Regions from separate parts of the Quadrisphaera sp. DSM 44207 genome, predicted to be linked through region 3. Evidence: riboswitches for the same ligand, from Rfam matches in the RefSeq annotation. Region 3 holds a riboswitch; each other region holds the start of a gene.
What was found. Region 3 has a riboswitch for thiamine pyrophosphate ahead of BLS82_RS16655 (alcohol dehydrogenase catalytic domain-containing protein). Riboswitches for the same ligand answer to the same signal wherever they lie in the genome.
Positions count from the first base shown of each region.

Region 1 (10,190 bases), on a different contig from region 3:
GACGGCGCCGGCTCCTTCCGGATCTTCTGGCAGGTCGTGGTGCCGCTGTCCCGCTCGATCCTCGCGGCCGTGGCGATCTTCGTGTTCATCAGCGCCTGGAACAACTTCCTGTGGCCCTTCATCATCACCTCCGACCCGGAGCTGATGACCCTGCCCGTCGGCCTGGTGCAGGTGCAGAGCAGCTTCGGCGTCCGCTACGCGCAGGTGATGGCCTCGGCGATCCTCGCCGGCCTGCCGCTGGTGGTGGTCTTCATGCTCTTCCAGCGCCAGATCATCCGCGGCGTCGCCACCACCGGCCTCGGCGGCACGTGAGCAGCCCGACCCGCCCCGCCGACCCGACCCCCCACCCCTCCCGGAGGACCCCCGTGCCCCGCGCCCGCCTGACCATCGACCCCGACTTCACGCTCGCGCCCGTGCCGCCGCGCCTGTTCGGCTCCTTCGTCGAGCACATGGGCCGCTGCGTCTACACCGGCATCTTCGAGCCGGGCCACCCGAAGGCCGACGAGGACGGCCTGCGCACCGACGTCCTCGACCTCGTCCGCGAGCTCGGCCCGACGGTCGTGCGCTACCCCGGCGGCAACTTCGTCTCCGGCTACGAGTGGGAGGATGGCGTCGGCCCGCGCGAGCAGCGCCCCCGCCGCCTGGACCGCGCGTGGCGCTCGATCGAGACCAACCAGTTCGGCCTCGCCGAGTTCGACCGGTGGGCGCGCCGGGCGGGGGCCGAGCCGATGATGGCGCTCAACCTGGGCACCCGGGGGGTGCAGGAGGCGTGCGACCTGCTGGAGTACGCCAACCACCCCGGCGGCACGAAGTTCTCCGACCTGCGGCGCGCGCACGGCTCCGCGGAGCCGTTCGACGTCCGGCTGTGGTGCCTGGGCAACGAGATGGACGGCCCCTGGCAGACCGGGCACAAGACCGCCGCCGAGTACGGGCGCCTGGCCGCCGAGACCGCCCGCGCGATGCGCCAGGTCGACCCCACCGTGGAGCTGGTGGCCTGCGGCAGCTCCAGCCGGGCCATGCCGACCTTCGGGGAGTGGGAGCGCGTCGTCCTGGAGGAGACCTACGACCAGGTCGAGCACGTCTCCGCCCACGCCTACTACGAGGAGCGCGAGAGCCTCGGGACCGGCGACTTCCTCGCCAGCGCGGTCGACATGGACGCCTTCATCGAGTCCGTGGTCGCCACCGCCGACGCCGTGCGCGCCCGGGGGCGGCACACCAAGACGATCGACATCTCCTTCGACGAGTGGAACGTGTGGTACCAGGACCGCTGGCGCTCCACGCCCCGCGCCCGCGGGGAGGGCGGCTGGGAGGTCGCCCCGCGGGTGATCGAGGACGAGTACACGATCACCGACGCCGTCGTCGTCGGCACGCTGCTGAACTCCCTGCTGCGCCACGGCGACCGCGTCACCGTCGCCTGCCAGGCGCAGCTGGTCAACGTCATCGGCCTGCTGCGCAGCGAGCCGGGCGGGCCGGCGTGGAAGCAGACCATCGCCCACCCCTTCGAGCAGGTGCGCCGGCGCGCCACCGGGCAGATCCTCGCCGTGCGCACCCGCAGCGACCGCTACGAGACGTCGCAGTTCGGGGACGTCGACGTCGTCGACGCCTCCGGCACCTGGGACGAGGACAGCGGCACCGTCTCCCTCTTCCTCGTCAACCGCGACCTGGCCGAGGCCGCGGACGTCGAGGTCGGGCTCGCCGGGTTCGCCGACGCGCGCGTCGCGCACGCCGCGGTGCTGGCGGCCGGGCCGGGCCAGGACCGGCACACCGCCAACACCGAGGCCGACCCGGACGCGGTGCGCCTGCGCCCGCTCGAGGGCGTGGCCGTGGACGGGCGCACCGCGCGCCTGAGCCTGCCGCCGCTGTCCTGGGCCGTCGTCCAGCTGAGCGCGCGCCGCGCCTGAGGCCGGTGGGGACCGGTGGCCGCGGGGGAGCCACCGGTCCCCACCCCTGTCCCAGCCCTGTCCCAGCCCTGTCCCAGCCCGCGTCCCGGTGCGCGCCGGAGCCGCGGTGCCGTCAGGCGCCGGCGGCCCCGCCGTCCTCGCCGATCGCGCCGTCGCCGTCCCGGTCGTCCAGGGGCCACCGCTCGCGCGCGTGGGCGGCCGCCCAGAAGGCGTGCTCGAACGCCACGGCGGTGCGGAACGCCTCGTGCATGGCCGGGACCAGCGTCGGCTGCGCGAGCGCGGCGTCGTCCACGAGCGCCCGGGCCCGCGCCGTCGCGCCCTGGAACTCCTCGGCGTCGTAGGCGGCGACCCAGCGGGCGTAGGGGTGCTCCCCGGCCGCGGCGGCCGTCGCGGCCGCGGCCAGGCGCCGTGCGACGTCGGCGTAGACCCAGAAGCAGGGCAGGACGGCGGCCGCGGCCACCGCGTAGGGCGCGGTGGCGGCCGCGGCGACCAGGTAGCAGGTGTAGCCCAGGCACGTCGGCGACGGCCGGGGTGACGACCGTGACGGCGCCGCGGTGGGGTCTGCGGCGGGGTCCGCGGCTGCCGGGTCGAGCAGCGCCCCGGAGAGCAGGTCCTCGTGCAGGGCGGCCTCGACCACCCCCGTGGTGTGCGCCGAGCGCGCCCAGAAGCCCGCCGCGGCGGTGTCCGGGGCCCGGGCCGCCAGCAGCGCCAGCGCCCGCGCGTACCCGGCCAGGTACAGGGCGTCCTGCTCCAGGTAGTGGCGGAACGCGGCCGGGTCGAGGGAGCCGTCGGCGAGCTCCCTCAGGAAGGCCAGGTCGTCGATCGCCGCCCGCAGGCCGCTGGTGCGCTCCCACGCCTGCTCGCTGAAGCTCACCGCCACCACCGCGCCAGGGTGTGCACCGGCCCGTGCCCGGACCCGACGCCCAGGTCGGCGCCGGCCAGGAGCGCCTCGTGCAGGTGGTCGCGGGCGTCCTCGACGATGCGGTACCAGGCCTGCTCGTCCTGCCCGGGACGGCGCGTCGCGGCGAGCGCGGTGAGCGCCGCCGCGAGCGCGCAGCCCGTGCCGTGGGTGTTCGACGTCGCCACGCGCGGGCGGGTGACGAGCGCGGTGCCCTGCGCCGTGGCCAGGACGTCGACGCTGTGCTCGCCGCCGAGGTGCCCGCCCTTGAGCAGCACCGCGCGCGGGCCCAGGGCGCGCAGCGCGTGCGCCTGCTCGAGCAGCTCGTCGGTGCTCGCGGCGGGAGCCCGCTCCAGCAGGACCGCCGCCTCCGGCGCGTTGGGCGTGAGCACGTCCGCCAGCGGCAGCAGCTCCTCGCGCACGGCGTCGACGGCGCCGGCGTCGAGGAGGCGGTCCCCGCTCGTGGCGACCATGACCGGGTCGACGACCAGCGCGCCGACGTCGCGCGCGCGGAGCACCTGCGCCACCGCCCGCACCACCTCCGCGGTGGCGAGCATGCCGGTCTTCGCGGCGTGCACCGCCACGTCGTCGAGGAGGGTCTCCAGCTGCTGGCGCACGAAGTCGGCCGGGACCACGTGCACCCCGCTCACCCCGCGGGTGCTCTGGGCGGTCAGCGCCGTCAGCACGGCCGTGCCGTAGGCGCCGAGCGCGCTGAAGGTCTTCAGGTCCGCCTGGATCCCGGCCCCGCCGCTGGGGTCGCTGCCGGCGACGCTCAGCGCGACGGCGGTCACGGCAGCAGCCGCGCCGCGGCGGCGCGCGGGTCGGCGGCGGCGGCCACGGCGGAGACGACGCAGATCCCATCGACGCCGGTGGCGCGCACGGCGGGGGCGCGCTCGGCGTCGACGCCGCCGATGGCGACCGTGGCCACGCCGGCGCGGCGGGCGGGCGCGACGAGCGCGCGCAGCCCGTCCAGGCCCAGCGGCGCCGCGGCGTCGGGCTTGGTGGGGGTCGCCCACACCGGCCCCAGGCCCCAGTAGTCCACCGTGCCGGGCGGCAGGTCCGCCGCCGCGGCCGCCTCCGCCGCGCTGCCCACCGACAGGCCCACGAGGCGCTGCGGCCCGAGCAGGGCGCGCACCTCCTCGGCCGGCAGGTCCGACTGCCCCACGTGCACGCCGTCCGCGCCGGCCAGCACCGCGACGTCCACGGCGTCGTCGACGAGCACGGCCACGGACGGGTGGTCCGCCAGCGCGTCGCGGACGGCGCGCACGAGCGCCAGCAGGTCGCGGGCCGAGGCGCGCTTGTCGCGCACCTGCACCGCGCTCGCGCCTCCCGCGGCGGCGGCGCGGACGACGTCCGGCACCGCGCGCGGCGCGCTCAGGGCGGTGTCGGTGACCAGGTACAGCGTCGGGTCGAGCGGGCGCCGCCCGGCGGCGGCCCCCGCGGCGACGGCGCTCACCGCCCACCCGCCGGGCTCTCGTGCGCCGCCAGCTCCCCGGCCGAGAGGTCGGCGGCGGCCAGCTGCGCGCCGTCCACCGCGTCCAGCGCGTCGAGCCAGGCGGCCGCGAACGTGCCCGGGCCCCCGCACACCGCGGCGGCCCGCTCGGCGGCGAGCGCGACGTGGGCGGAGGCGGCGCTCGCCGCGACGAGGCGGTCGGGGACGATCGCGGCGTACGCGGCGACCAGGGCGCCGAGCGCGCACCCGGCGCCCGTGGTGCGGGTGAGCAGCACGTGCCCGCCGCCGACCCGGACGACGCGGCGGCCGTCGGTGAGGACGTCGACCGCGCCGCTGACGGCGACCGCCCCACCGGTGCGCCGCGCCAGCGCCGCGGCGCCCGCGAGGGCCTCCTCGGGGGAGGAGGTGCTGTCGACGCCGCGCCCGCCCGCCCCGGACCCGGCCAGGGCGAGCACCTCCGAGGCGTTGCCGCGCACCACGGCCGGGCGGTGCGCGAGCAGCTCGCCCGCCAGCTGCGTGCGCCACGGCAGCGGCCCGACGGCCACCGGGTCGAGCACCCACGGGGTGGCGTGCTCGGCGGCCGCGGCGGTGGCCAGGCGCATCGCCTCGGCGGTGCGGGCGCTGACGGTGCCGACGTTGACGAGCACGGCCGAGGCCGCGGCGGCGAAGCCCGCCGCCTCGTGCGGGTCGTCGACCATGGCGGGCGAGGCCCCGGCGGCCAGCAGCGCGTTGGCGGTCAGGGCCTGCACCACGGTGTTGGTCAGGCACTGCACGAGCGGGCCGTCGCGGCGCAGCCGCTCGCGCGCCGCGGCGACGTCGTCGCGCAGGGTGGACGGATCGCGTGGTGCCGCAATGGCGCTCATGCCGTGACATCCCTCCGCCAGCATGACCTGGACAGGTTCGACGGGTGTGATCTCAGCCCCGGGCGGGGCACCCCGTGTCACTTCGCCGCCGACCGTAGCAGCGCGCTGCCGGGGGCGCCACGGCGTCCCGGCCGCGGTGGCGGCGCGGGTGCGCCCCGTGCTCGGATGGCGCCGGGGGCACGAGCCCCGGGAGCAGGGAGGTGCGCCGTGGAGCACGTGAGGCTGGGCGGGTCCGGGCTGGAGGTCTCGCGCCTCTGCCTGGGGTGCATGAGCTACGGCGACCCCCAGCGCGGCACCCACCCGTGGACCCTGCCCGAGGAGGAGGCCCGCCCCTTCGTCCGACGGGCGCTGGAGCTGGGCGTCACGTTCTTCGACACCGCGAACGTGTACTCGGCCGGCAGCAGCGAGGAGATCCTCGGGCGGGCGCTGAAGGACTTCGCGGCCTCCCGCGAGGAGGTCGTGATCGCCACGAAGGTCCACGGGCGGATGCGGCCGGGCCCCAACGGCGCCGGGCTCTCCCGCGCGGCGATCATGACCGAGATCGACGCCAGCCTGCGCCGCCTCGGCACCGACCACGTCGACCTGTACCAGGTCCACCGCTGGGACCCGCTGACGCCGATCGAGGAGACCCTCGAGGCGCTGCACGACGTCGTCAGGGCCGGCAAGGCCCGCTACCTCGGGGCCTCCTCCATGTGGGCGTGGCAGTTCTCCAAGGCCCTGCACACCGCCGAGCTGCGCGGCTGGACCCGGTTCGTGAGCATGCAGGACCACTACAACCTGCTCCAGCGCGAGGAGGAGCGGGAGATGCTGCCGCTGTGCGCGGACCAGGGCGTCGGCGTCCTGCCCTGGAGCCCGCTCGCCCGCGGCCGCCTGACCCGCGACTGGGACGAGCGCACCGAGCGCTCGCAGACCGACGCCTTCGGGCGCGACCTCTACGACACCTCCGCCTCGGACCGCGCGATCGCCGAGCGCGTCGCGCAGGTGGCCGAGCAGCGCGGGGTGCCGCGCGCGCAGGTCGCGCTGGCGTGGGTGGCCTCGCGGCCGCAGGTCACCGCGCCGATCGTCGGCGCCACGAAGCTGCACCACCTCGAGGACGCCGTGGCGGCGCTGTCGCTGCGGCTGTCCGAGGAGGAGGTCACCCTGCTCGAGGAGCCGTACGCGCCGCACCCCGTCGCCGGGTTCTGACGCGCGAGGACGGGCGCGCGAGGATGGGCGGCGTGGACGAGGTGCGCATCCGCGAGGACGTCATCCGGCTCGGCCAGCTGCTGAAGCTGGCCGGGGCCGTCGACTCCGGCGCGGACGTCAAGCCGCTGCTGGACAGCGGCGCCGTCACCGTCAACGGCGAGGTCGAGACCCGGCGCGGGCGGCAGGTCCGCCGCGGGGACGTCGTCGCGGTGGACGGCGACCCCCGTCGCGTCGTCTGAGCGCCCCGGCCGGGGCGCTCAGAAGGTGCGGGTGAGGCCGCCGCTGATCGCGCGCAGGTCGATCTGCGCGACGGTGCCGTCGGCACCGCGGCGCTCCACGCGCGGCGGCAGGCCGGAGCCGGTGCGGGTGCCGGTGCGGCCGGTGCGGCCGGTGCGGGTGCCGCGGCGCTCCGCCGCGTCCCCGTCGGCACCCGAGCGCGAGCGCGACCGGCACGCGAGCGCGGTCAGCGCGACGCCGACGCCGTCCTCGAGCAGCCCCGCGGGCACGAGGCCCAGGCGCTCGCTCGCCCACCGGCGCCACGCGATGCCGCCGTAGGTGCCCAGCGCCGAGCCCGCCGCGCCGGCGACCAGGGGCAGGGCGCCGTTGCGCCCGTCCCGGCGGGCCAGCGCCGCGGCGCCGACGGCACCGGACGTCGTGCGCAGCGCCACCGACGGCGGCAGCGTGCGGTCGGGGGTGACCGGCAGCTTGTCCGCGGTCACCTCGGCGGCCGCCGCGAGCAGCACCGCACCCCGCGACACGCCGCGGGTGGCGCCGGTGAGCACGGGGCCGGCGACGCCGAGGGTGCTGCGCAGCCCCGAGGCGACGCCGAGGGCGGTGGAGCGGAGCAGCAGCCCGGGGCCCGCGGCGCGCCGGCGGCGGTCGCCCCGGTCGAGCAGGTCGAGGGTGGCGTGCGCGGCGACGCCGTAGGACAGGTGCGAGGCGCTGTCGAGCAGCCAGTCCGAGCCCGACCAGCGGCGCGGGTCGGTGACCCCGAGCAGCGTCATGGGCACGTCGGTGGCGGCCATGGCGGCGGCGCCGGTCACGAGCGGCCCGAGGGGCCCGGGGAAGCGGATGCCCGCCGAGCGGGCGACGCTGGCGAGGACGCCGACGGCGAGCCCGTTGGTGTACCCGCTGAGCTCGCCGAGGGCTCCCAGGCGGTTGCGCCGCTCGTCGCCCCTGCTGGTCACCCGGGTGCCGGTGGCGCGGGCGAGGACCTCGACCGTCTGCGCGGGCGCGCTGCTCGCGTCCCGGCCGCGCACGGCCATGTCGAGGTAGGTGACGGCGTTGAGGGCCGTGGTGCCGACCGCGCCCGCGGCCAGCCCGCGCCTGATCGCTCCGCTCATGCCCCCACGGTCGCGGCCCCCGCGGCGTCCGGCAACCGGGACGCGACGGGGGCCGCGGCCGCCGCGGAAGCGGTCCGCGGCGACGGGGTCAGCGGCGACGGGGTCAGCGGCGGCGGGGTCAGCGGCGGCGGGGTCCGCGGCCGCCCTCGACGGGGCGGCTGCGCTGCTGCACGCCCGGCCCGCCGTACGGGTAGTCCGCGGGCGCCGGGTCGCTGGCGGCGTCCAGGGCCGCGGTCTCCTCGGCGCCCAGGTGCAGGCCGGCGGCGCCGAGGTTGTCCTGCAGCTGCTCCAGGGTGCGGGCGCCGAGGATCACGGAGGTCACCGAGGGCCGGTCGACGAGCCAGGCCAGGGCCACCTGCGACATCGGCACCCCGCGGGCGTCCGCGATGCTCCGCACGGCGTCGATCACGTCCCAGGTGCGCTGCTGCACCGAGCGGCGGCCGTAGGCCTCGACGCCGCGCTCCGGGTCCTCGCCCAGGCGGGTGGCGCCGGTCGGGCGCTCCTCGCGGGTGTACTTGCCCGTCAGCCAGCCCCCGCCCAGCGGCGACCACGGCAGCAGGCCGAGGCCGGCGTCCAGGCAGGACGGCACGACCTCCCACTCGACCTCGCGGACCAGGAGGTTGTACTGCGGCTGCAGCGTCACGGGCGCGGACAGCCCCAGCTCGCGGGCCACGGCGACGGCCTTCTGCACCTGCCAGCCGGTGTAGTTCGACAGGCCCACGTAGCGGACCTTGCCCGCCCGCACCGCGTCGTCGAGGGTGGAGAGGGTCTCCTCCAGCGGCGTCAGCGGGTCCCAGGAGTGCACCTGGTACTCGTCGACCTCGTCGACCCCGAGGCGGCGCAGGGACGCGTCCAGCGCCCGCTGCAGGTGGCGCCGGGACAGGCCGACGTCGTTGGGGCCCTCGCCCATCGGGAAGCGGCCCTTGGTGGCGAGCACCACGGAGTCGCGCACCTCGGCCGGCCGGGCGGCCAGCCAGCGGCCGATGATCTCCTCCGACGTGCCGGCGGTGTAGACGTCGGCGGTGTCGACCAGCGTGCCGCCGGCCTCGACGAAGGCGTCGAGCTGGGCGTGGCTGCCCGCCTCGTCGGTCTCCGCGCCGAACGTCATCGTGCCGAGCGCGTACGTCGAGACGGCGCACCCGCTGCTGCCCAGGGTCCTGTGCTCCACGCCTCCCATCCTGCCGCGACCTCCCGGGCGCGCCAGCCCAGACCCGCTCGCGCAGGACGCCGGTTCGGACCCGCTCGCGCAGGACGCCGGTTCGGACCCGCTCGCGCAGGACGCCGGCTCAGACCTGCTTGTGCAGGACCAGGGGGTGCACCGAGCCGGAGCCGGCCTCGCGCAGCAGCGCGGCGGCCACCGCGAGGGTCCACCCGGACCGGCTGGTGTCGTCCAGCAGCAGCACCGGCCCCTGCGGCACGGGAGCGGCCAGCGACAGGCGCGCCAGCGCGGCGGTGGCGGCCGCCGTGCTCGTGGCGGCGGCGTCCTGGCGGGGCCCGTCGGGGTCGGCCGCCAGCACGGGCACCACCTGCAGGCGCCCCAGCGCCCCGAGGCGCTCGGCGAGGTCGCGCAGCAGCGCGCCGTGCCGGCGGGAGGGCACCCACGTCACCCACGTCGGGCGCCCGGCGGGCCAGCCCCAGCGCGCGAGGGTGCGCACCAGGCCGTCGAGGACCTCCTGCGGCACGGGCTCGTCCGCGCGCAGGGCGGCCGTGACGGCCTCCCCCCACGCCGGGTCCTCCGCGAGCGCGAGCGCCCGGCCGGGCTCGGCGCGCTGGTCGAGAGGGATCCGCCCGCGCCGCGGGGCCCCCGACGGCCACATCCGCCGCGGCTCGAGCACGGTGACCTGCGAGCGCAGGTGCGCCAGGGCGGCGGCGACCGAGCCCGGCTGCGGGGAGGCGCCGGGGGGCGGCAGGGAGCCGGTGCACACCGAGCAGCGGCCGCAGTCCTGCGCCTGCGGGTCGTCGAGGGCCTCGCGCAGCGTGCGCATCAGGCACCGGGCGCCGCAGAGGTAGGAGCGCATGACGTCCTGCTCCGCGCGGCGGGCCGCGGCCACGCCGGCGATCCGCTCGGCGTCGTAGCGCCACGGCGCCCCCGTCGCGCGCCAGCCGCCCTCGGCGCGCTCGACGGCGCCGTCGACGTCGAGGACCTTCAGCAGCGCCTCCAGCCGCCCGCGGCGCAGCCCGCTCTCGACCTCCAGCACGGGCAGGCTCATCGGGGCGGGGGCGGCGGCGAGCACGTCGAGCACGCGGCGCACCACCGGCTCGGGCGGGAACGCGGTGGAGTCGAAGTACGCCCAGATCCGCTCGTCGGCGGCCGTGGGCAGCAGGACGCCCACCGCGCCGTCCAGGGCCCGCCCGGCCCGGCCGACGTGCTGGTAGTAGGCGACCGGGGACGAGGGCGCGCCGAGGTGGAGCACGAACGACAGGCGCGGGTGGTCGTAGCCCATGCCGAGCGAGGACGTGGCGACCAGGGCCCGCAGCGACCCCTCGAGCAGCGCGCGCTCCAGGCGCTCGCGCTCGGCCGGCTCGGTCGCCGAGGAGTAGGCCGCC
Region 1 is NZ_FNKA01000002.1:205,567-215,756, forward strand. Features, by position in the region: gene BLS82_RS07080 (carbohydrate ABC transporter permease) at 1-312, shown strand, start outside; gene BLS82_RS07085 (arabinosylfuranosidase ArfA) at 366-1,901, shown strand; gene BLS82_RS07090 (thiaminase II/PqqC family protein) at 2,014-2,775, opposite strand; gene thiD (bifunctional hydroxymethylpyrimidine kinase/phosphomethylpyrimidine kinase) at 2,772-3,590, opposite strand; gene thiE (thiamine phosphate synthase) at 3,587-4,255, opposite strand; gene thiM (hydroxyethylthiazole kinase) at 4,252-5,115, opposite strand; TPP riboswitch at 5,108-5,200, opposite strand; gene BLS82_RS07110 (aldo/keto reductase) at 5,323-6,300, shown strand; gene BLS82_RS07115 (RNA-binding S4 domain-containing protein) at 6,324-6,539, shown strand; gene BLS82_RS15645 (hypothetical protein) at 6,558-7,643, opposite strand; gene BLS82_RS07125 (aldo/keto reductase) at 7,762-8,811, opposite strand; gene BLS82_RS07130 (RecQ family ATP-dependent DNA helicase) at 8,930-10,190, opposite strand, start outside.
Region 1: linked by a shared signal. The riboswitch ahead of thiM (hydroxyethylthiazole kinase) and the one ahead of BLS82_RS16655 (alcohol dehydrogenase catalytic domain-containing protein) in region 3 are both predicted to bind thiamine pyrophosphate.

Region 2 (10,190 bases), on a different contig from region 3:
GCGTGAGCGGCGCCCCCGCCGCCGGGGACCGCGTCGTGCGCGTCGTCCTCGTCGACGACCAGGACCTCGTGCGCACCGGGTTCCGGATGATCCTCGGGGTCGAGCCGGACCTGCAGGTGGTCGGCGAGGCCGCGGACGGGGCCGCCGCGGTCGCCCTCGTGCGCGCCACGGCCCCGGACGTCGTCCTCATGGACGTGCAGATGCCGGGGGTGGACGGGCTGACCGCGACGCGCGAGGTCGTGGCCACGACGTGCTCCGCCGTCGTCGTCCTGACCACCTTCGACCGCGACGACTACCTCTTCGCGGCGCTGGAGGCGGGGGCGAGCGGGTTCCTGCTGAAGAACGCCGGCCCGGAGGAGCTCGTCGCCGCGGTGCGGCTCGTCGCGGCGGGGGAGGCGCTGCTCGACCCGGCCGTCACCCGCCGGGTGATCGAGCGGTTCGCGGCCCGCCCCGGCCGCGCCGCGCGCCCGGACCTGCTCACCGCCCTCACCGAGCGCGAGCGGGAGGTGCTGGTCCTGCTGGCGCGGGGGTGGTCCAACGCGGAGATCGCCCAGTGCCTGGTGCTGAGCGAGGCGACCGTGAAGACCCACGTCTCGCACCTGCTGGCCAAGCTGGGCCTGCGCGACCGCGTGCAGGCCGTCGTCCACGCCTACGAGACGGGCCTCGTCGCGCCCGGGGAGGGCGGGCCTCCGCCGGGAGGATGACCCGCGGGTCCCGCCGCGCGGTGGACGCGCCGGCCCCGCCCGCGCCCCTAGCGTCGGTCGCGTGCTGGAGATCATCGGACTGACCAAGCGGTTCGGCGCCGCTCCCGCGCTGGACGACGTCTCCTTCGCCGTCCGGCCGGGGCGCATGACGGGGTTCGTGGGCGCCAACGGCGCCGGGAAGACGACGGCGATGCGCGTCGTCCTCGGCGTGACGCCGCCGGACGCGGGGGAGGTGCGCTGGCGGGGGCGGCCCGTCGACGCCGACGCGCGTGCGGGCTTCGGGTACATGCCCGAGGAGCGCGGGCTGTACCCGAAGATGCGGGTGCTGGACCAGCTGGTCTTCTTCGCGCGCCTGCACGGGCTGGACGCCGCCGAGGGGCGCGAGCGGGCCGTGGCCCTGCTGGCGGAGCTCGGCATCGCCCAGCGGGCCGGGGACGTCCTCGACGGACTGTCCCTGGGCAACCAGCAGCGGGTGCAGGTGGCCGCCGCCCTCGTGCACGACCCCGAGCTGCTCGTGCTCGACGAGCCGTTCAGCGGCCTGGACCCGATCGCCGTCGACGCCATGGCCGGTCTGCTGCGCGCGCGGGCCTCGGCCGGGGTGCCGGTGCTCTTCTCCAGCCACCAGCTCGACCTCGTCGAGCGGCTGTGCGACGACGTCGTGGTGCTCGACCACGGCCGGGTCGTGGCCTCGGGGGAGGCGGAGGAGCTGCGCCGCTCCCGCTCCCCGCTGCGCTACCGGATCGTCGTCGAGCCCGACGCCGGGTTCCTGCGCGAGGAGCCGGGACTGCACGTGCTCGACGTCTCCGGCGCCGCCGCGCTCGTGCAGCTGGACGGCGCGGCGGGCGGCGCGGCGGGCGGCCCAGACGGTGCTTCGGCGGCCGGCCGGGTGGAGGACCCCGCCGCCGCCGAGCAGCGCCTGCTGGCCCGCGCGAGCGCCGCGGGCGCCGTCCGCGAGTTCCGCCCCGTCGTGCCCACCCTGTCCGAGCTGTTCCGGGAGGTCGTCCGATGAGCACCGCAGCACCCGCCCAGGGACCCCGCACGGCGCCGCCCGCGGCGGGCGCACCGCCCCGGCGCCGGGCCCTGGACACCCGCTCGGCCGTGCGGGTCGTCGCCGCCCGCGAGATCGCCGTGACCCTGCGGGACCGCGCGTTCCTGCTCTCCACCGCCTTCACCCTGCTCGTCGTCGCGCTGGCGGTCACCCTGCCCGCGGTCCTCGGGGGCGGCACGGACGACGTCCGCGTCGCCGTCGTCGGCGCCGCCGGGCAGGACGTCGTGGACGCCGCCGACGAGCGCGCGCGGGAGCAGGCCCCGGCCGGTGAGGAGCCCGAGCTGGCGCTGGAGGCGCTGCCCGTGGCCGACGCCGCGGCGGCCGAGGCGGCCGTGCGCGCCGAGGAGGCCGACGTCGCGCTCGTGCCGGCCGGGGACGGGTTCGAGCTGGTCGGGAGCGACGGCGTGCCCGCCGACGCCGCCGTCCTGCTCTCCGAGGTCGTGAGCGCGCAGCGGGCGGCCACGGTGGCGGCGGACCTCGGCGCCACGGACGACCAGGCCGCCGCCCTGCAGCCGAGCCCCCTGCCGGAACGCACGCTGGAGGCCGACGCCGACGAGGGCCTGACGTACCTCGTCGGCCTGGCCTTCGCCCTGCTGTTCCTCTCGTCCACCTTCGGCTACGGCATGCTCATCGCCCAGCGGGTGACGGAGGAGAAGCAGAGCCGCGTCGTCGAGCTGCTCGTGGCCGCCGTCCCCGTGCGCTCCCTGCTGGTCGGCAAGGTGCTCGCCACCGGCGTCCTCGCCCTCGGGCAGGTCGTCCTCATCGTCGGGATCGCCGCGGTCGGCGCGGCCCTGTCGGGCCAGGGGGCGCTGCTGCAGCTGATCGCCCGCTCCAGCGGGTGGTTCGTGGTCTTCTTCGTCGCCGGGTTCACGATGCTCGCGTGCCTGTTCGCGGCGGCCGGCGCCATGGCGCCGCGCACCGAGGACCTGCAGTCGACGACGTTCCCGCTCAACCTCGCGATCACCCTGCCGTTCTTCGTGGCGGTCTTCGTCACCGAGGAGGGGCCGCTGCTGACGGCCCTGTCCTACCTGCCGCTCACGTCGCCGCTGGTGATGCCCCGCCTGCTCGCCCTCGGGGACGCGCAGGTCTGGCAGGCGCTCCTCTCCCTCGGGATCCTCCTGCTGACGGCGACCGCGCTGGTGGTCGTCAGCGCGCGCCTGTACGAGCGCTCGCTGCTGCGCACCCGCGGCAAGGGCTCCTGGCGCGGCGCGCTCGCGTCGTCCGACCCGGCCTGACACTCGCCCGGGGTCGCCGCGCGTGCGGCGAGACTGGGCGGCCGTGGACGACGTCCGGCTGAGCAAGCGGCTTTCGTACGTGCTGCGCCACGCCCCGGGCAGCGTCGGCCTGCAGCTCGACGACGCCGGGTGGGTCGGCGTGGCGGACCTGCTGGCCGCGCTCGCCGCGCACGGCGCCCCGGTCAGCCGCGAGCGCCTCGAGCGCCTGGTCGCCGCCGACGCCAAGCAGCGGTACGCCCTCGACGCCACCGGCGCGCGCATCCGCGCCAGCCAGGGGCACAGCGTGCCGGTCGACCTCGGCCACGCGCCGCAGCCCCCGCCGCGGGTGCTCTTCCACGGCACGCCGCTGCGCGCCCTGCCCGCCGTCCTCGCCGAGGGGCTGCGCCCGGGCCGGCGCCACGCCGTCCACCTCAGCGAGGACGCCGCCACCGCCCGCGCGGTGGGACGCCGGCGCGGGCCCGCGGCGGTGCTGCGCGTGGACGCCGCGGGGCTGGCCGCCGCCGGCGCGCCCTTCAGCCGCTCGGCCAACGGCGTCTGGCTCGTGGCCGCCGTGCCGCCGTCCTTCCTCGCCGTGATCGAGCGCGACTGAGCACCCGCCGGGGGCTCAGCGCAGCGCGTGGAGGACGGTGTCGGCGTCCAGCCGCTGCGCCGCGACGTAGTAGAGGACGTCGCCGCGGGCGAGCGCGCGGTCCCACGGCGGGCTGACCACCAGGCCGTCCCCGGTGCGCACGGCCAGCACCGTGGCGCCGAAGGAGCGCCCGAACCGGGTCTGCACCTCGCCGAAGGACGACCCGGCGCAGCGCGCCGGCAGCGGCAGGGAGTACGTGTTGCCGTGCCCGCCGCTGCGCATCAGGTCGTGGTAGACCTGCGTGATGCCGGGGTCGAGGGCCTCCTCGGTGATCAGGAACGGCATGTGCCACTGCACGCACTGGATCCGCGGGTCGACGTAGCCGATGTGCTCGCGCCGGTCGAGGTCGCGCAGGGCGACGACGGTGTGCACGTCCGGGGCGGCGTGGTGCACGGCCACCGTGATCGTCAGGCTCTCGTCGTCGTCGCGGCCGTCGACGACGACGGTGCGGGCCCGGGCGACGCCCGCGCGGCGCATCACGTCGGCGCTGCCGAGGTCGCCTCGCACGAACGAGACCGCCGGCCGCTCCGGCAGCGGGTGCTCGACGACGTCGTCCCAGGCGCACAGCGCCACCCGCAGGCCGTCCTCGGCGGTCAGCTCCGCGACGATGCGCTCGGTGTGGCCGGGCGCGTACCCCAGCACGACGACGTGGCCCTGCAGGTCCAGCGGCGCCAGGCCCCTCATGCGCGTCCCCCTGATCGACTGGACCCGGTCCGCCAGGCGCGTGAAGAGCAGCGTCAGCGTGACGATGCCGCCGACGATGACGTACGCCCCGACGACGTGGCCCGCCGCGGTCTGCGGGAAGAAGTCGCCGTACCCGACCGTGGCCGCCGTGACGACGAAGTACCACCAGTAGTTCCCCGGCTCGGTGATCTCCCCGGGCTCGACCAGCCACATCGCCAGCCAGCTCGTGGCGAAGACCACCCCGATGATGACCAGCGGCAGGCGCCAGCCGGTCAGGTGCCGCAGGTACCGCGACAGCCGGAGGAGGAGGAACGGCACGGGGCTCCCTGTGGGCGGCGGACGCGCGCAACCTACTGCGCCCGCGGGCCGTCGCGGCACGGTGCGGCACGGTGCGTGGGAGGCGCCTCAGCGGGCACGGACGGCGCATGGCGGACAGGACGCAGCCGGACGCACCCGTCTACGTCGGGCTGGGCGACTCGATCTCGATCGACGACTACGCCGGAGGGCCGGGGCGCGGCGGCGCGAGCCTGCTGGCGCGCAACCGCGACGAGGACTTCCCGCACTGGCGCGGCGCGGACCTCGCCACGCGCCTGCCCGGCCTGGCGTGGCGGGTGCTGGCCAGCGACGGCGCCACCTCCCGCGGCGTCGTCGAGGACCAGCTGCCCGCCCTGCAGCGCTCCGGGCTGCGCCCGTCCGTGGTGACGGTGACGGCTGGGGGCAACGACGTGCTCTCCCGCTTCGGGAACACCCCGGCGGCGCTGGACGCCGTGCGGGCCGTGCGCGAGCACCTGCACCGGGCGCTGGAGCGCCTGGGCGCCCTGACCGCCCCGGACGCGCGCGTGGTCGTCGGCACGGTTTACGACCCCAGCGACGGCACCGGCGACGCGACGCGCCTGGGGCTGCCCCCGTGGCCCGGTGTCGTCGGCGTCCTCGGCGAGCTCAACGCCGCCCTGGGCGCCGTGGCGGCCGAGCACGGCGCGCGGGTGGCGGACGTGCACGGTCGCTTCCTCGGCCACGGGCTCGCGCGCGGGGACGCCGCGCAGCGCGAGGCCCGCCCTGCTGACCGCGAGCTGTGGTACTGCGGCGTCATCGAGCCCAACGCGTGGGGAGCGAGCGGCGTGCGCGCCGCGTTCTGGAACGCCCTCGCCCTCGGGTGAGCCTCAGGTGCGCCGGCTCCGCGAGAGCGCGCCCGGCAGGCCGACGAGCGCCGTGAGCGCGGCGGAGACCGCGAGGCTGACCAGCGAGGCCGACCAGCCGTTGGCCGGGTCGATGCCCAGGGCCGTCTGGGCGGAGCGCCACCACGCCGTCCAGCCCGCTCCGGGCCCGGCGAGGGAGGTGGGCAGCGTCAGCTGGTAGGCCACGAACCCCGCCACCCACGGCAGCAGGAGCAGGGGACGGGACGGCGCGGTCTCCGAGACGTCCCAGGCGCCGCGGGGGAGCAGGTGGTAGGCCACCACGAAGACCCCCACCAGGGGCACGAAGACCGCGCCGATGAGGAAGAGGAACGGCTCGTACGCGGCGATGTCGAACGCGAGGGCGAGCAGCGTCGCCACCGCGCCGGTGACCACCGCGAGCACCCGGCGGTCCAGCCGGCCGGCGAGGTTCTGCGCCGAGACCGCGGTGGAGTAGACGTTGGCGAAGGCCTCGTCGACCTCGACGACGAGGAGCACGAGCACCGCCAGGAGCCCCAGGGGGACGGCGAGCAGGGCGTCGATCATGTCCAGGCCCGCCGCGCCGTAGGCGGCCAGGGCCAGGGCACCGAGGGTGAACAGCGCGACGGTCGCCCCGCCGTATCCGAGCGCCGCCCCGGTGAGCGCAGCCCTCGGCGAGCGCGCGTGGCGGGTGTAGTCGGCGACCAGGGGGAACCAGGACACCGGCAGGGCGATCACGACGTCGGCCGCCGTCCAGAAGGACGCCGCCCCGCCATCGCTCACGGGGACCAGCGGCTCGGCGAGCACCTGGGCGAAGAGGTGGAGCACCGCGGCCAGCGCCGCCCAGACCGCGTAGCGGGCGAGGACGCGCGCCGCGCCCAGGGGCCGCAGCGCCATGGCGGTGGCGAGCGCCCCGGCGCCGAGCACGAACGGCCAGCGGGGGGCGTCCAGGGCCCGCGAGGCGGCCTCGGCGATGATGACGATCTCGAACGTCGCCCAGCCGACGCACTGCACGAGGTTGAGCACCGTCGGCGCCACCGAGGCGCGCCGTCCGAACAGGCCCCGCATCAGCACCATGGTCGGCACGCCCTCGCGGGCGCCCGCGGCGGCGCCGAGGCCGAGCAGCAGGCCGCCGATGACGGCGCCGACGACGATGGCCAGCAGCGTCGCGCCCAGCGGCCGGCCGGCCAGCACCACGTAGGTCGCGGCCACGGGCAGCAGCAGGCTGGTGCCGAGGTTGCCCCACAGGCCCAGGCAGTCCCGCAGCCCCAGCGTCCTGGCCGCCGGTTCGGCGAGGGTGATCGGGGCGTCAGGTGCTGAGGACGGACGGCTGGTGACAGACGTGTTCACACGCGCTCCCTACGCCGGCATTACCCGGTCAGGTTCCAGCGGTCGGCGGCACGTCCAGCCACCCTCTCAGCCCGGTTCGTCCGAGCTCCCGCACTGCGGCGGCGACTCTACGCCACGGGGCTCAACAGTCCGCTAGGACCCGTGCTCCCGCAGCCGCCGCGCCAGCTCGGCGGCTGCCGCCGCCGGGTCGTCCGCCTCGGTGATCGCCCGGACGACGACCACGCGGCGCGCGCCGGCGTCCAGGACGGCGTCCAGCGTCGAGCCCTCGACGCCCCCGATGGCGAACCACGCGCTCCCGCCGGCGACGGCGGCGGCGTGGCGCACCAGGTCCAGGCCCGCGGCGGGCCGACCGGGCTTGGTCGGCGTCACCCAGGTCGGACCCACGCACGCGTAGTCCACGTCCGGATCGGCGAGGGCCGTGTCGAACTGCCGCGCCGAGTGCGTCGAGCGCCCGAGGAGGACGTCGGGGCCGAGGATGCGGCGCGCGGCGGCGGGCGGCAGGTCCTGCTGGCCCAGGTGGAGCACGTCCGGGCGGGCGACGGCGGCGACGTCGGCGCGGTCGTTGACGGCCACGAGCCGGCCGTGGTGGCGAGCGGCCGCGGCCACCACCTGCAGCAGCTCCAGCTCCTCGGCGGCCTCCAGGCCCTTCTCCCGCAGCTGGACGACGTCCACGCCCGCGCCCAGCACGGCGTCCAGGAACGGTTCGAGGTCGCCCTGGCGGCGGCGGGAGTCCGTGCACAGGTACAGGCGCGCGTCGGCGAGGGCGGTGCGGCGGTCGGGACCCGGCACGCGCGCCAGTGTGCCAGCAGGGCTACGGTTGAGGTCCACGGGAGCCCGGGCGCGGGCTGAGAGGGCGAGCGCACTCGCCGACCGTCGAACCTGATCCGGGTCATGCCGGCGAAGGGAGCGTCCATGGCCGGTGTCGCCTCCGCGGACGTCGTCGTGCTCGGCGGCGGCGTGATCGGCACCGCGTGCGCGTGGCGCGCCGCGCAGCGCGGCCTGCGGGTGGTCCTCGTCGACCCGGCGCCCGGCTCGGGCGCCTCGCGCGTCGCCGCCGGCATGCTCGCCCCCGTCAGCGAGCTGCACCACGGCGAGGAGGCGCTGCTGCGCCTGAGCCTGCTCGCGAGCGCCGACTACCCGCGCTACGTCGCCGACCTGCAGGCGGCCAGCGGCGCCGACCCCGGCTACCGCGCCTGCGGGACGCTCGCCGTCGCGCTGGAGGCCGACGACCGCGCTCGCCTGGCCGACGTCCGCCGCGCCCAGCAGCGGCTCGGGCTCGACGTCGAGGCCCTGAGCGGGCGCGCGTGCCGGCAGCTGGAGCCGCTGCTGGACCCCGCCGTGTGCGGGGGCGCCCTGGTGCGCGGGGACCACCAGGTCGACCCGCGGCTGCTGCTCGCCGCGCTGCAGGCGGCGGCGCGCGCGGCCGGGGTGCGCACCGTGGTGGCCGCGGGGCGGGTCGAGGTCGAGGGGGGGTGCGCGGTCGGCGTCCGGCTGGACGACGGCGCACCGGTGCGCGCGGAGCGCGTCGTGCTGGCCACCGGGGCGCGCGCCCGCGGCTCGGCGCCCGCGCACCCGCCGGTCCACCCGGTCAAGGGCCAGGTCCTGCGGCTGCGCATGCCCCCCGGCGAGCACGTGATCTCGCGCACGGTGCGCGGGCGCGTGCGTGATCGGGAGGTCTACCTCGTGCCCCGGGCGCACGGTGAGCTCGTCGTGGGCGCCACCACCGAGGAGCGCGGTTTCGACGAGACCGTCACCGCCGGGGCGGTCTACGAGCTGCTGCGCGATGCGCAGGCCCTCGTCCCGGCCGTCAGCGAGCTCGAGCTCGTCGAGGCCGCCGCCCGCTGCCGCCCGGGCTCCCCGGACAACGCCCCCATCATCGGCCCGTCGAGCGTGCCCGGGCTGGTGCTGGCGGTGGGGCACCACCGCAACGGCGTCCTGCTGTCCGGGACCACGGCGGACGCCGTCGCCGACGTCCTCACCGGCGCCGGCCTGCCGGCGCACCTGTCCGAGTTCGGCCCCGACCGGTGTGCACCGCGACCAGCGGTGCTGGAGGAGGTGGGAACGTGAGCGCCAGCACGAGGGACCCCGCGGACGCGGCCTGGAGCGTGGACGTGGTCGTCAACGGGGAGCCGATGAGCCTGCCCGTGGGGGCGACGGTCGCGGACGTCGTCGCCCGGCTGGCCCCGGACGCCGTCGGCGGTGCCCGGGGCACCGCCGTCGCGCTCGGGGACGAGGTCGTGCCCTCGGGGAGCTGGGCGGCCACCCCGGTCGTCGCCGGGGACCGCCTCGAGGTGCTGCGGGCGGTGGCGGGCGGATGACCGCGCAGCTGCACGCCCCCGCCGCCGGCTCGCCGTCCCCGACCCCGGGGCCGGCCGACGCCCCCCTGGTCGTCGCGGGCGAGGCGTTCACCTCCCGCCTCATCACCGGCACCGGCGGCGCCGCCAACCTCGAGGTGCTCGAACGGGCCCTGCGCTCCTCCGGCACCCAGATGACCACGGTTGCCGTGCGGCGCGTGGACCCCGGCGCCCGCGGCGCCCTGCTCGACGTCCTCGACCGCGTCGGTGTGCGGGTGCTGCCCAACACCGCCGGCTGCCGCACCGCCCGGGAGGCGCTGCTCACCGCGCGCCTGGCCCGTGAGGCCCTGCAGACCTCGTGGGTCAAGCTCGAGGTCGTCGCCGACGAGGAGACGCTCCTGCCCGAGGCCGTGGAGCTGCTGGACGCCGCGGAGCAGCTCGTGGAGGACGGGTTCACCGTGCTGGCGTACACCAACGACGACCCGGCTCTGGCCCTGCGCCTGGAGCGGACCGGCTGCGCCGCCGTCATGCCGCTCGGCGCCCCCATCGGGTCGGGCCTGGGCATCCTCAACCCGCACAACATCGCCCTGATCGTCGAGCGCGCCAGCGTGCCGGTCGTCCTCGACGCCGGCGTGGGCACGGCCTCGGACGGGGCGCTGGCCATGGAGCTCGGCTGCGACGCCGTGCTGCTGGCCACCGCCGTCACCCGCGCCCAGGACCCCGAGCTGATGGGCCACGCCATGCGCCTGGCCGTGCAGGCCGGGCGCGCGGCCCGCGGCGCCGGGCGGATCCCGCGGCGCCGGCGCGCGCTGGCGTCCTCGCCGTGGCAGGGCCTCGCCGACCTGGGGGAGCGTCCGTGACCACGGGAGCACCCGGGGCCACGGGAGCATCCGGGGCCGCCCGGACCACCGGCGTCCTGCCGCCGCTCGTCGAGCCCGCGCCGGAGCTGACGCCGGAGGAGGCGCGCCGCTACGTCCGCCACCTGCAGCTGCCGGAGGTGGGCCACCTCGGCCAGCGGCGCCTGAAGGCCGCGCGGGTGCTCGTCGTGGGCGCGGGCGGCCTCGGTTCTCCCGCGCTGCTGTACCTGGCGGCCGCG
Region 2 is NZ_FNKA01000003.1:730,851-741,040, forward strand. Features, by position in the region: gene BLS82_RS13825 (sensor histidine kinase) at 1-6, shown strand, start outside; gene BLS82_RS13830 (response regulator) at 3-704, shown strand; gene BLS82_RS13835 (ABC transporter ATP-binding protein) at 766-1,713, shown strand; gene BLS82_RS13840 (ABC transporter permease) at 1,710-2,987, shown strand; gene BLS82_RS13845 (RNA 2'-phosphotransferase) at 3,031-3,576, shown strand; gene BLS82_RS13850 (ion channel) at 3,592-4,617, opposite strand; gene BLS82_RS13855 (SGNH/GDSL hydrolase family protein) at 4,725-5,456, shown strand; gene BLS82_RS13860 (purine-cytosine permease family protein) at 5,460-6,800, opposite strand; TPP riboswitch at 6,791-6,902, opposite strand; gene thiE (thiamine phosphate synthase) at 6,933-7,589, opposite strand; TPP riboswitch at 7,617-7,723, shown strand; gene thiO (glycine oxidase ThiO) at 7,713-8,867, shown strand; gene thiS (sulfur carrier protein ThiS) at 8,864-9,118, shown strand; gene BLS82_RS13880 (thiazole synthase) at 9,115-9,954, shown strand; gene moeB (molybdopterin-synthase adenylyltransferase MoeB) at 9,951-10,190, shown strand, end outside.
Region 2: linked by a shared signal. The riboswitch ahead of BLS82_RS13860 (purine-cytosine permease family protein) and the one ahead of BLS82_RS16655 (alcohol dehydrogenase catalytic domain-containing protein) in region 3 are both predicted to bind thiamine pyrophosphate.

Region 3 (10,190 bases):
GCCGGGCCGGCGAGCATCCACCCCAGGCGGCGCTCGTGGCGGGTGCGGTCGCTCAGCTGCGGCTTCCCGCCAGTGCTGGTGCCCGTTCCCGAGGCGACCTCCTGTCGCGTGGCCGCCGAGGCGGCGGGGACCGCAGTGCTCACAGGGCCTCCTAGAGGAGCTGCTCGTTGGACAGGACGCCCTCGATGAGGCGGGCCGTCCGGTCGGGGGTCGTCTCGGGCGAGAGCTGGCCCGGCGGGTGGTAGCCCTGCTGGACGGCGCCGGTCACGTCGCCGTAGTACGGCGTGATGGGGCGCGGAGCGGCCTCGACGAGGCCGTCCCGGATCTCCTGCCACATCGGGAAGGCCTCGTGCACCTGCGGGTCCTCGTAGACGGCCGCCGCGGAGCCGGGCTCGCCCGCGTTGAGCATGTGCTCGACCTGGCTCTCCACCGAGCGCACGCACCGGACGGCGTCGACGGCCAGCTCCGGGTGCTGCGTGAACGCCCCGATGCTCAGGCCCACACCGCCGATCGGGTTGGCGCTGGGGGTGTCCGGGTCCACGCGCGGGTACTGGGCCCAGCCGACGTCCTCGCGGAAGTCCGCGGGCAGCGTGCCGGCCTCCTCGGCGGCGGCGAACGCGGCCCACACGTAGGGCCAGTTGACCATGAAGCCCCCGTCCTCGGCCTGGAAGGCGGCCCGGGACTCCTCCTCCCCCGCGGTGCTGAGGGCCGGTGGGGCCGCGGACGAGGTGGCGACGCGGTTGATGATCTCCGCGGCGGTCGAGCCGGGCGGGCTGTCGATGACGGCCTCGACGTCCTCGGGCTGCTGGCCCTCGCTGTCGGGGTCGAGGATGGTGCCGCCGGCGGACGCCACCAGGGCGTTGACCCACACCATCAGGCTCTCGTTGCGGCGGCCCTGGACGGCCACCGTGGCCTGGGTCTGCTCCGCCGCGGCGACGAGCTGCTCCCACGTCACCGGCTCGTCCTCCAGGTCGAGCCCGGCGGCCTCGGCGACGGACTTCTTGTACCAGAGGAGCTGGGTGTTGGCGAAGAAGGGAGCGCCGTACATGGTGCCCTCGTACAGGGACTGCTCGAGGGCGCCCTGCAGGACGCCGTCGGAGAACTCGGCCTGCTCCTCCTGCGTGAAGGGCCGCAGGAAGCCCGCGTTGGCGAACTCCGCCATGAACGGCGGGTCGAGGCTCATGACGTCGATGGAGGTGTCGTTGGCCGCCAGGCGGCGCAGCAGCTGCTCGCGCTGGGCGGCGGGCGAGGCCGGCAGCAGCTCCGTCTGGATGTCGTACTCGTCGGCCTCCTGCGAGCACCGCTCGGCGATGGTGGCGTCGTAGGCGTTGTTGATGTACCAGGTCAGCACCGGCGGGCCGGCTTCCGCCTCGCCCCCGCACCCCGCCAGCCCCGCGGCGGCGGTGACGGCCGCCGCGGCCGCGACCACCCGCGCCGCGCTCCCGCGCCGCCTCCGCTTGCGGGCACCGGCCGCGCTCGGGCCGGGGACCCGCCCTGCACTCGCACCATCGCGCACGTGCATCGCCTCCGTTGGCGAGCGGCCACGGTCGGTGACCGGTTGCGGGTGAGCGTTCTCCACGTCCCCCCGCGTGTCAACCCGTGCGGCGGGTGCGGGCACGATGGAGCGGTGGCTCCCGCCGACCCCGCACCCGACCCCGCACCCGACCCCGCGCCCGACCCCGCGCTGCACGCCCTGGTCAGCGAGCTGGCGGCCCAGGAGGAGCGGCTGCAGTTCGACCGCTTCGACGAGGACGACGCGTGGGCGCTCGGCTGCCGCCTCGTCGACCTCGCCCGCGAGCGGGACCTGCCCGTCGTGGTCGACGTGCGCCGCGGCGGCCAGCAGCTGTTCCACGCGGCGCTGCGCGGGACCACCCCGGACAACGACCGGTGGGTCGAGCGCAAGGTGCGGGTGGTGGAGCGCTTCGGCGCCTCCTCCTACCTCGTCGGCCGGCGCCTGGCCGCCCGCGGCGAGGTCCTGGACGCGCGCGCCGGGGTCGACCCGGCGCAGTACGCCACCCACGGGGGCGCCTTCCCGGTGCGCGTGCGCGGCGTGGGCGTCGTCGGAGCCGTCACCGTCTCGGGCCTGCCGCAGGCGCAGGACCACGCCCTCGTGGTCGAGGCGGTGCAGGCCCACCTGGACCAGCGGCGCGGCTGACGCCTGCCCCGGTCTCAGGGCACGAGCACGGCGCGGCCGACGACGCGACCGGCGCGCAGGTCCTCCAGCACGCGCGGGGCCTGCTCGAGCGGCGCGGGCGTGATCGCCGTCCGCAGCCGTCCGGTGGCTCCCAGCTCCAGCGCGCGCACCAGCTCCGCCCGCCGGTTGCCCACCGACGTCAGGATCCGCTGCTCGGGCACCACCAGGGCCAGGGGGTCCAGCGCGACGCGCTCGCCGCTGTAGCCGAGGTAGACCAGCGCGCCGCGCGTGCCGAGGCACCCCAGGGCCGCGGCCCCGCTCGCGGCGGTGCCCACGAGCTCGAAGACGACGTCCGCGCCGGCGCCGCCGGTGGCCTCGCGCACCCGGGCGGCCACGTCGTCCGCGGACGCGTCGACGAGGACGTCGGCGCCCAGGTCGCGGGCCAGGCGCAGGCGCGCGGCGCTGCGGGCGACGGCCACCACGCGCGCGCCGGCCAGCCGCAGCACCTGCACGAGCGCCAGCCCCACCCCCCCCCGGTGCCCAGCACGACCGCGGTCCGGCCCTCCTGCACGCCCGCGACGTCCACCGCGTGCAGCGCCGTGGTCGCGCTGCAGCACAGCGTCGCGGCGGTCGGCAGGTCCAGCGCGTCCGGCACGGGCACCAGCGCGGACGCCGGCACGAGCACCTGCTCGGCGAAGCCGCCGTCCGTGGCGAAGGCCAGGAAACCCAGGGGCGCGTCGCACAGGTGGTCCTCCCCCGCCCGGCACCAGCGGCACCGCCCGCACGCGTGCCGGTAGTGGACGGCGACCCGGTCGCCGAGGCCGACGCCCCGCACGCCCTCCCCCAGCCGGGCGACGGTGCCGGCCACCTCGTGGCCCAGGGTGATGGGCGTGCGGGCCGGCACCAGCACCCCGTCGAGGAAGTGCAGCTCCGTGCCGCACACCCCCGCCGCGGCGACGTCGAGGACCACCTGCCCCGGTCCGGGGCTCGGGTCCTCCACGTCCTCGACGAGGAGCGGGCGACCCGCTCCGGAGAAGCGCGCAGCGCGCACTGGTCCCTCCCTACGCCGGCACGACCCGGACAGGTTCGAACGGTCGACGGCCCCAGCCGCCCTCTCAGCCCGCTGGTGCGGGCTCCCGCGTACGGGCGCGAGGCTACGCGGCGGTGTGCCAGGGCGCCCGGCGGGTACCGCGCGGGCGTGGCAGCACAGCGCAGGGCCGGGACGTCCGTGGCCGCGTCCGTGGCGGCGTCCGGGCAGTGGAGGGACGAGGACGGCGTCCGCCAGCCGGGAGGCGAGGCGCACGCCTGGGAGCCCGGGACGAACCAGACGCTGTGCGGCCTGGCGCTCAGCCGCTCGCAGCTGGTGCGCTTCCCGCACGTACCGTTCTCCGCCGTCGCCTCCGGGGACGGCGGGGGCGGCGGGGACGGCAGGCAGGTGCAGCGGGTCTGCCCGCGCTGCTCCGCGGCCACGGGCCGGCGCCGCGCCGGCCAGCGGTCGTGGACCCGCGTCGACCCGCGCCCGTGAGCCGGCCGCGCGCGAGCGCTCAGCCCTCGCAGGCCGTCCCGTCGCCGTCGCCGTCCTGGTACCAGTCGTACTCCGGGTCGGCGCCGCGCCGGTAGGGCCCCAGTCCCGCGGCCACCACCTGCGAGCAGCTGCCGTGGCGCGGGTCGAGCCCGTCCCCCGCGGCCCCCGCGCCAGCTGCGCCGCCCGGCGTGGCAGGCGGTGCCGGGGCGCCGTCCCCGGCCGGCAGGGGCTCGTCGGGGCAGGCGGCGAGCACGCGGGCGACGGCGTCGTGCTCGGCCTGCGTCATCCACAGCCCGTGGGCGCTCTTGACGGCCACCTGCCGCGCGACGTAGGCGCAGCGGTAGCCCCGGTTCGGGGGCAGCCAGGTGGCGGCGTCGGCGTCGCCCTTGGCCTGGTTCAGCTCCCCGTCGACCGCGAGGAGGTTCAGCGGGTCGTTGGCGAAGGCGGTGCGGCGCGCGTCGTCCCAGCCCTGGGCGCCCTTCTGCCAGGCGTCGGAGAGGGCGACGACGTGGTCGACCTGCACCAGCTCGCTGGTGCCCTCGCCGCGCTGGAAGCGCACGGCCTTCGGGGTGTACGGCTCCGCCAGGTCCCCGGAGACCACGACGCAGTCGCTGCCCGGCTCGAAGACCTCCCCCGTCAGGTCGCGGGCGAGGACGTCGTTGCGGGTGTCGCACCCGTTGCGGTCCACGTCCGCCCAGGCCTGCCCGAAGCGCTCGCGCTCGTAGCCCGTGCGCGGCGCCCGGCCCTTGACCGGCACGGCCGCGAGCGCCTCGAGGGCCGACCCCGGCGCGCCGGCCGGCGCGGACGCCGGCGCCGGGCCGGGCGCGGCGAGCAGCCCGGCGCCGCACCCCGCCAGCAGCCCGGCGAGCACGGCTGGCAGCACCACGCGCAGCACCCGCTCCTCAGGACGCACCGCTCCCCCGCTCCCCCAGCCCGCACGGACACCACCGGACACCACCGGACACCACCGGCCGCCACAGGCTGTCACGCAGCGTCGTCGATGGGTCCGGCGGAGTGCTCCCCGACGCGCCGTGGCGTCGCGCGCGGGCTCCTCGGCCCTACTATCGGCCGCGGCGAGGTCCTGGAGCGAGCCGGCGAGCGCCGCCCGGACCGTCCGCACCCCGGCCCGCGCGACCCGGCCCGGCGCGGGTCAGCGCCACGACGACGGGCCCGGCACGGGCAGGACGCCGGCGCGCAGCCGGCCGCGGACGGACGGGGGACGGCGGTGCGGATCGTCTACAACAGCTTCGACGGGCGGTACTGCGACAGCCCCCGGGCCCTGCACGAGGCGCTGCTCGCGCGCGGCGACCGCGCCGAGCACGTCTGGCTGGCCTCTCCGCGCCACCAGCACGGCTTCCCCGCCGGCGTGCGCACCGCGCCGCCCCGCGGCCCGGCCGCCGCGGCGGTGCTGGAGCGCACCGACGTCGTCGTCTCCGACCAGCACCTGCCGACCGACTGGCGCAAGCCGCCCGGCTGCCTGTACCTGCAGACCTGGCACGGGACGCCGCTGAAGCGGATCGCCGGCGACGAGCCGGGCGCGCCGGCCGTGCTCGCCGCGGCGGACGACGTCGCCCGCTGGGACGTGCTGCTCTCCCCGAACGCGGCGAGCACCCCGCTGCTGCGCCGGGCCTTCCGCTACGACGGGCTGGTCGCGCAGACCGGCTGTCCCCGCAACGACGCCCTCAGCGCCCCGGACCGGGACGCCGTGCGGGCCCGCGTGCGCGCCGGGCTCGGCATCGCCGAGGGCACCACCGCCGTGCCGTACGCGCCCACCTGGCGCGACGACGTCCTGGACGCGCAGGGGCGCCGCGACGTGCGCCTGCAGCTGGACCTCGCGGCCTTCGCGGCGCGGCTCGGTCCCGGCCACGTGCTCCTGCTGCGCCTGCACCACTACGTCTGCGAGCGGCTCGGCGTCGTGCGCGCGCCCCCGGCGTGGTCGACGTCTCCGCGCACCCCGACATCCGCGAGCTGCACCTGGCCGCCGACGCGCTCGTCACCGACCACTCCTCGACGGTGTTCGACTTCGCGATCACCGGCAGGCCCGTGCTGTTCTTCGCCTACGACCTGGAGCACTACCGCGACTCCGTGCACGGGTTCTCCTTCGACGTCCTCGAGCGCGACCCCCCGGGCCCCGTGCTCGCCACGAGCGAGGAGGTCGTGGCGGCCCTGGCGGACCTGCCCGCTCTCGCCGCGCGCCACGCGCGCGCGCACGCGGCCTTCCGGGCGCGGTTCTGCCACCTCGAGGACGGGTACTCATCACAGCGGGTGGTGGAGCGGTTCCTCACCACCTCGACCGCGGCCGTCGACCGGACGGCGGTCGCCGACCCACGACGAGCACTGCGCTGACCGGGGCCCTGGCCCCCGACCGGCACGGCCGGTCCAGACCCCATCCGCCCGACACCGCAGCACGCCGACGCACCGCTGCCGACAGGAGGCCGAGCCGCATGAGCACCGTCCAGACCGTCATCCTCGCCGCAGGCCTGGGCACCCGCCTCGGCCGCGCGCTGCCCAAGCCGCTGACCGTCCTGCGCGACGGGCGGACGATCCTGCAGCAGCAGGTGGGCAACCTGCGCGCGGTCCTCGGCGAGCGCGTGCCGATCACCGCGGTCGTCGGCTTCAAGGCGCCGATCATCATGGAGGCCGAGCCGACGCTGCTGTTCGCCTACAACGAGAAGTACGACACCACCAACACGTCCAAGAGCCTGCTGCGGGCCCTCGGCACCACCCAGGACGGCGGGGTGCTGTGGATGAACGGTGACGTCGTCTTCGACCCCCGCATCCTCGAGCACGTGCTGCCCTCCCTGCTGGCCGACCAGAGCTTCGTGTGCGTGAACACCGAGACCGTGGCCGACGAGGAGATCAAGTACACGGTGGACGGCGAGGGATTCATCCGCCAGCTGTCCAAGACCGTCGTCGGCGGCCTGGGCGAGGCGGTGGGCATCAACTACGTCTCCGCCGCCGACAAGCCCGTGCTCGTCGAGCACCTGCGCGCCTGCGCCGACACCGACTACTTCGAGCGGGCGATGGAGACGGCCATCGCCGAGCGCGGGCTGCGCTTCCTGCCCGTGGACATCAGCCGCTACGCCGCGGTGGAGGTCGACTTCGAGGACGACCTGCTGCGCGCCGACGGCCTGGAGTGGTCCATCCCCCTCGGCGGGATGGCGCCCGAGCCGGAGCGCAGCGCCGGCTGAGGCCCGGCGCGACCCGTCCGCCGTCCCGTCGCCGTCCCCGGCCGGGCCCGCCCACGCGGTCGCGCTCAGCCGAGGACGGCGACGTCGGCGACCAGGGCCCGGTGGTCGGAGATCGGCAGGTGGACGGCGCGACCGGGCCCCCGGGCCGCCACGCCCCGCCCCAGCAGGTGGTCGATCTGGCGGTCCGGGGCGCGCGCCGGGAAGGTGTCCGCGACCGCGAGCGGGCGCAGCCTCGTGGCGTGCGCCGGCCCCTCGCCCGCGGCGTTGAGGTCGCCCATGAGCACCAGCGGGCCCTCCTGCGCGGCGACGAGGCGGGCCAGGCGGCGCAGCTGCCAGGCGCTCCAGCCCGGCACGTGCGACAGGTGGGTGACCACGACCGTGAGCGGCCCCTCGGGGGCCAGCACGCGCGCGAGCAGCGCCACGCGCGGCTCGTCGCGCACCCACCGCAGCCGGCGCCGCCCGCCCCGGCGCTCCCAGCGGGGCGCGCTGACCGGCAGCAGGGGCAGGCGCACCTCGCCCCACGCCGCCACCGGGTGCCGCGAGAGCAGAGCGATGCCGTACGCGGTCGAGCCCGGCGGCTCCGCGCCCGTGGCGCGGCGCCAGCCGGCCCCGCGGGTGCCGGAGATCGCCGGGACGAACCGGTGGGCCACCGCCCCGCAGGCCCGCGCCGCGAGCGCGGTCAGGTCGGCGCGGTGCGAGCGCGGCTGGTCGCGGTCGACCTCCTGCAGGCCCAGGACGTCGGCGTCCAGGGACGCCAGCGCGGCGGCGTAGCGGTCCAGGTCCACGCGCCCGTCCGCGGGAGAGCGGCCGTGCAGGACGTTGGCGGTGGCCAGCCTCACGGCGCCCCCGTGCCCGGCCCCGTGCCCGGCCCCGTCTCAGGCACCGTGCCGGGCCGCTCGCCGACGAGGTCGAGCACCTGGGAGGCGATCTCGGCCTCCTCGTCGGTGGGCACGACGAGGACCCGCACGGGCCCGGTGCCGTCGTCGACGGCCACCGGCTCGCGCGGCCCGGTCGCGGCGGCGTTGGCGGCGGGGTCCAGGCGCACGCCGAGATGCTCGAGGCGGGAGCAGACGGCCTCGCGCAGCCGCGCGTCGTTCTCCCCCACCCCGGCGGTGAAGACGAGCGCCTGCACGCCGGGCACGACCGCCAGGTAGGCGCCGACGTACTTCAGGAGGCGGTGGGCGTAGACGTCGAGGGCCAGGCGGGCGCGCTCGTCACCGGCGTCCGCGCGCCGGCGCACCGCGCGCACGTCCGACTCCCCCGCCAGCCCGCGCAGCCCGCTGCGGTGGTTGAGCAGGTCGTCGACGTCCGCGACGTCCATGCCCGCCTCGCGCACGAGGTGGAAGACCACGGCCGGGTCGAGGTCGCCGCTGCGCGTGCCCATCACCAGACCCTCCAGCGGGGTCAGGCCCATGGAGGTGTCGACGCTGAGGCCGTCGCGCACCGCGGTCACGGACGCGCCGTTGCCGATGTGGCACGTGACCAGGCGCACCGCCCCGACGGGGACGCCGAGGACAGCGGCGGCGCGGTGGGTGACGTGGCGGTGGCTGGTGCCGTGGAACCCGTAGCGGCGCACGCCGTGGCGTGCCGCCAGCTCCGGCGGGATCGCGTAGGTGGCCGCCTCGGGCGGGATCGTCGCGTGGAAGGCGGTGTCGAACACGGCGACCTGCGGGACGGACGGCAGCAGCCGGCGCAGCGCCCGCACGCCGGCCAGCTGCGGCGGGTTGTGCAGGGGCGCCAGCGACGACAGCGCCTCGATGCCCGCCTCCACCGCGTCGTCCACGAGCGCGGGAGCCGTGAACGCGGTGCCGCCGTGCACGACGCGGTGGCCCACGCCCACCAGGCCCGCCAGGCCCGGGCCGGCCTCCAGGTCGGCCAGGGCCGCGGAGAGGGCGGCGGCGTGGTCGGGCACCTGCGGGGAGCCGATCCGCTCGACGACGCCGCGGGCGAGCACGGCGCCGTCCTCGCGCAGCTGGTGCTTGAGGGAGGAGGAGCCGGCGTTGACCACCAGCACCCGGCTCACGCCGCGCCCTCCGCGCCTGCGGCGGCCGGCTCCGCGAGCCCCGCGGGCTCCGCGGGCTGCGCGGGCTCAGCAACCTGCGCCGCCTGCGCGTCGTCGTCGGCGTGCTGGGCCTGCACGGCCGTGATCGCCACCGTGCTCACCACGTCGGCGACCGTGCACCCGCGCGAGAGGTCGTTGACCGGGCGGCGCAGGCCCTGCAGCACCGGGCCCACGGCGACGGCGTCCGCGGAGCGCTGCACCGCCTTGTACGTGGTGTTGCCGGTGTTCAGGTCGGGGAAGACGAGCACGGTGGCGCGCCCGGCCACGGGGTCGCCAGGCAGCTTCGCCGCCGCCACGACGGGGTCGACGGCGGCGTCGTACTGCACCGGGCCCGTCAGCGGCAGGTCCGGGCGCCGGGCGGCGACCAGCCGGGTGGCCTCGCGCACCTTCTCCACGTCCGCGCCCGCGCCGGAGGTGCCGGTGGAGTAGGAGACCATCGCCACCCGCGGCTCGATCCCGAAGGCCTGCGCGGTCTGCGCCGTGCTGAGCGCGATGCCGGCCAGCTCCTCCGCCGTGGGGTCGAGGGTGACGGCGCAGTCGGCGAAGACGAGCACCCGCTCCGGCAGACACATGAGGAACGCGCCGGAGACCCGGGAGACGCCCGGCCGGGTGCGGATGACCTCCAGCGCGGGCCGGATCGTGGCCGCGGTCGTGTGGGTGGCCCCGGAGACCATGCCGTCCGCGTGCCCGGTCGCGACCAGGAGGGTGCCGAAGTAGGTCTCGTCGGCCAGCAGGTCGTGCGCCGCCTCCAGCGTGACGCCCTTGTGGGCGCGCCGCTGCGCCAGGGCGCGGGCCAGCTCCGGGCGCAGCGGGGACGTCGCCGGGTCGACCACGCGCGTGGGCCCGAGGTCGAGGCCGAGGCGCGCCGCGCGCGCGGCGACCTCCTCCGGGTCGCCGAGGAGGACGAGGTCGGCGACGTCGAGGTGCACCAGCTCCTCGGCGGCGCGCAGCACCCGCTCGTCCTCGCTCTCGGGCAGCACGACGGTGCGCCGCGAGGCCCGGGCGCGCTCGAGCAGGCGGGCGTTGAACATGGCCGGCGTGACGGCGTCGGTGCGCGAGAGGCGGATCCGCTCGTGCAGCTCCTCGGCGTCGACGCCCGCGGCGAAGGCGCCGAGCGCCGCGGCGACCTTGCGGGTGCTGCTGGGGCGGATCACCCCGTGCAGGCCCTCGAGGCGGTGCAGCACGGCGTAGGTGCTCTGCTGCACGGAGACCACGGGGATCCCGCTGGGCTCCAGCAGCCGCAGGCCCAGGGCGTCCGGGCGGGTGCCCAGGGTCAGC
Region 3 is NZ_FNKA01000001.1:33,889-44,078, forward strand. Features, by position in the region: gene BLS82_RS00140 (carbohydrate ABC transporter permease) at 1-143, opposite strand, end outside; gene BLS82_RS00145 (extracellular solute-binding protein) at 152-1,429, opposite strand; gene BLS82_RS00150 (heme-degrading domain-containing protein) at 1,628-2,155, shown strand; gene BLS82_RS16155 (zinc-binding dehydrogenase) at 2,170-2,661, opposite strand; partial or broken gene BLS82_RS16655 (alcohol dehydrogenase catalytic domain-containing protein) at 2,847-3,185, opposite strand; TPP riboswitch at 3,192-3,275, opposite strand; gene BLS82_RS00160 (hypothetical protein) at 3,333-3,659, shown strand; gene BLS82_RS00165 (GmrSD restriction endonuclease domain-containing protein) at 3,679-4,572, opposite strand; partial or broken gene BLS82_RS16160 (CDP-glycerol glycerophosphotransferase family protein) at 4,660-5,505, shown strand; gene BLS82_RS16165 (CDP-glycerol glycerophosphotransferase family protein) at 5,592-6,005, shown strand; gene BLS82_RS00175 (phosphocholine cytidylyltransferase family protein) at 6,104-6,850, shown strand; gene BLS82_RS00180 (endonuclease/exonuclease/phosphatase family protein) at 6,916-7,689, opposite strand; gene BLS82_RS00185 (acetate/propionate family kinase) at 7,686-8,873, opposite strand; gene pta (phosphate acetyltransferase) at 8,870-10,190, opposite strand, start outside.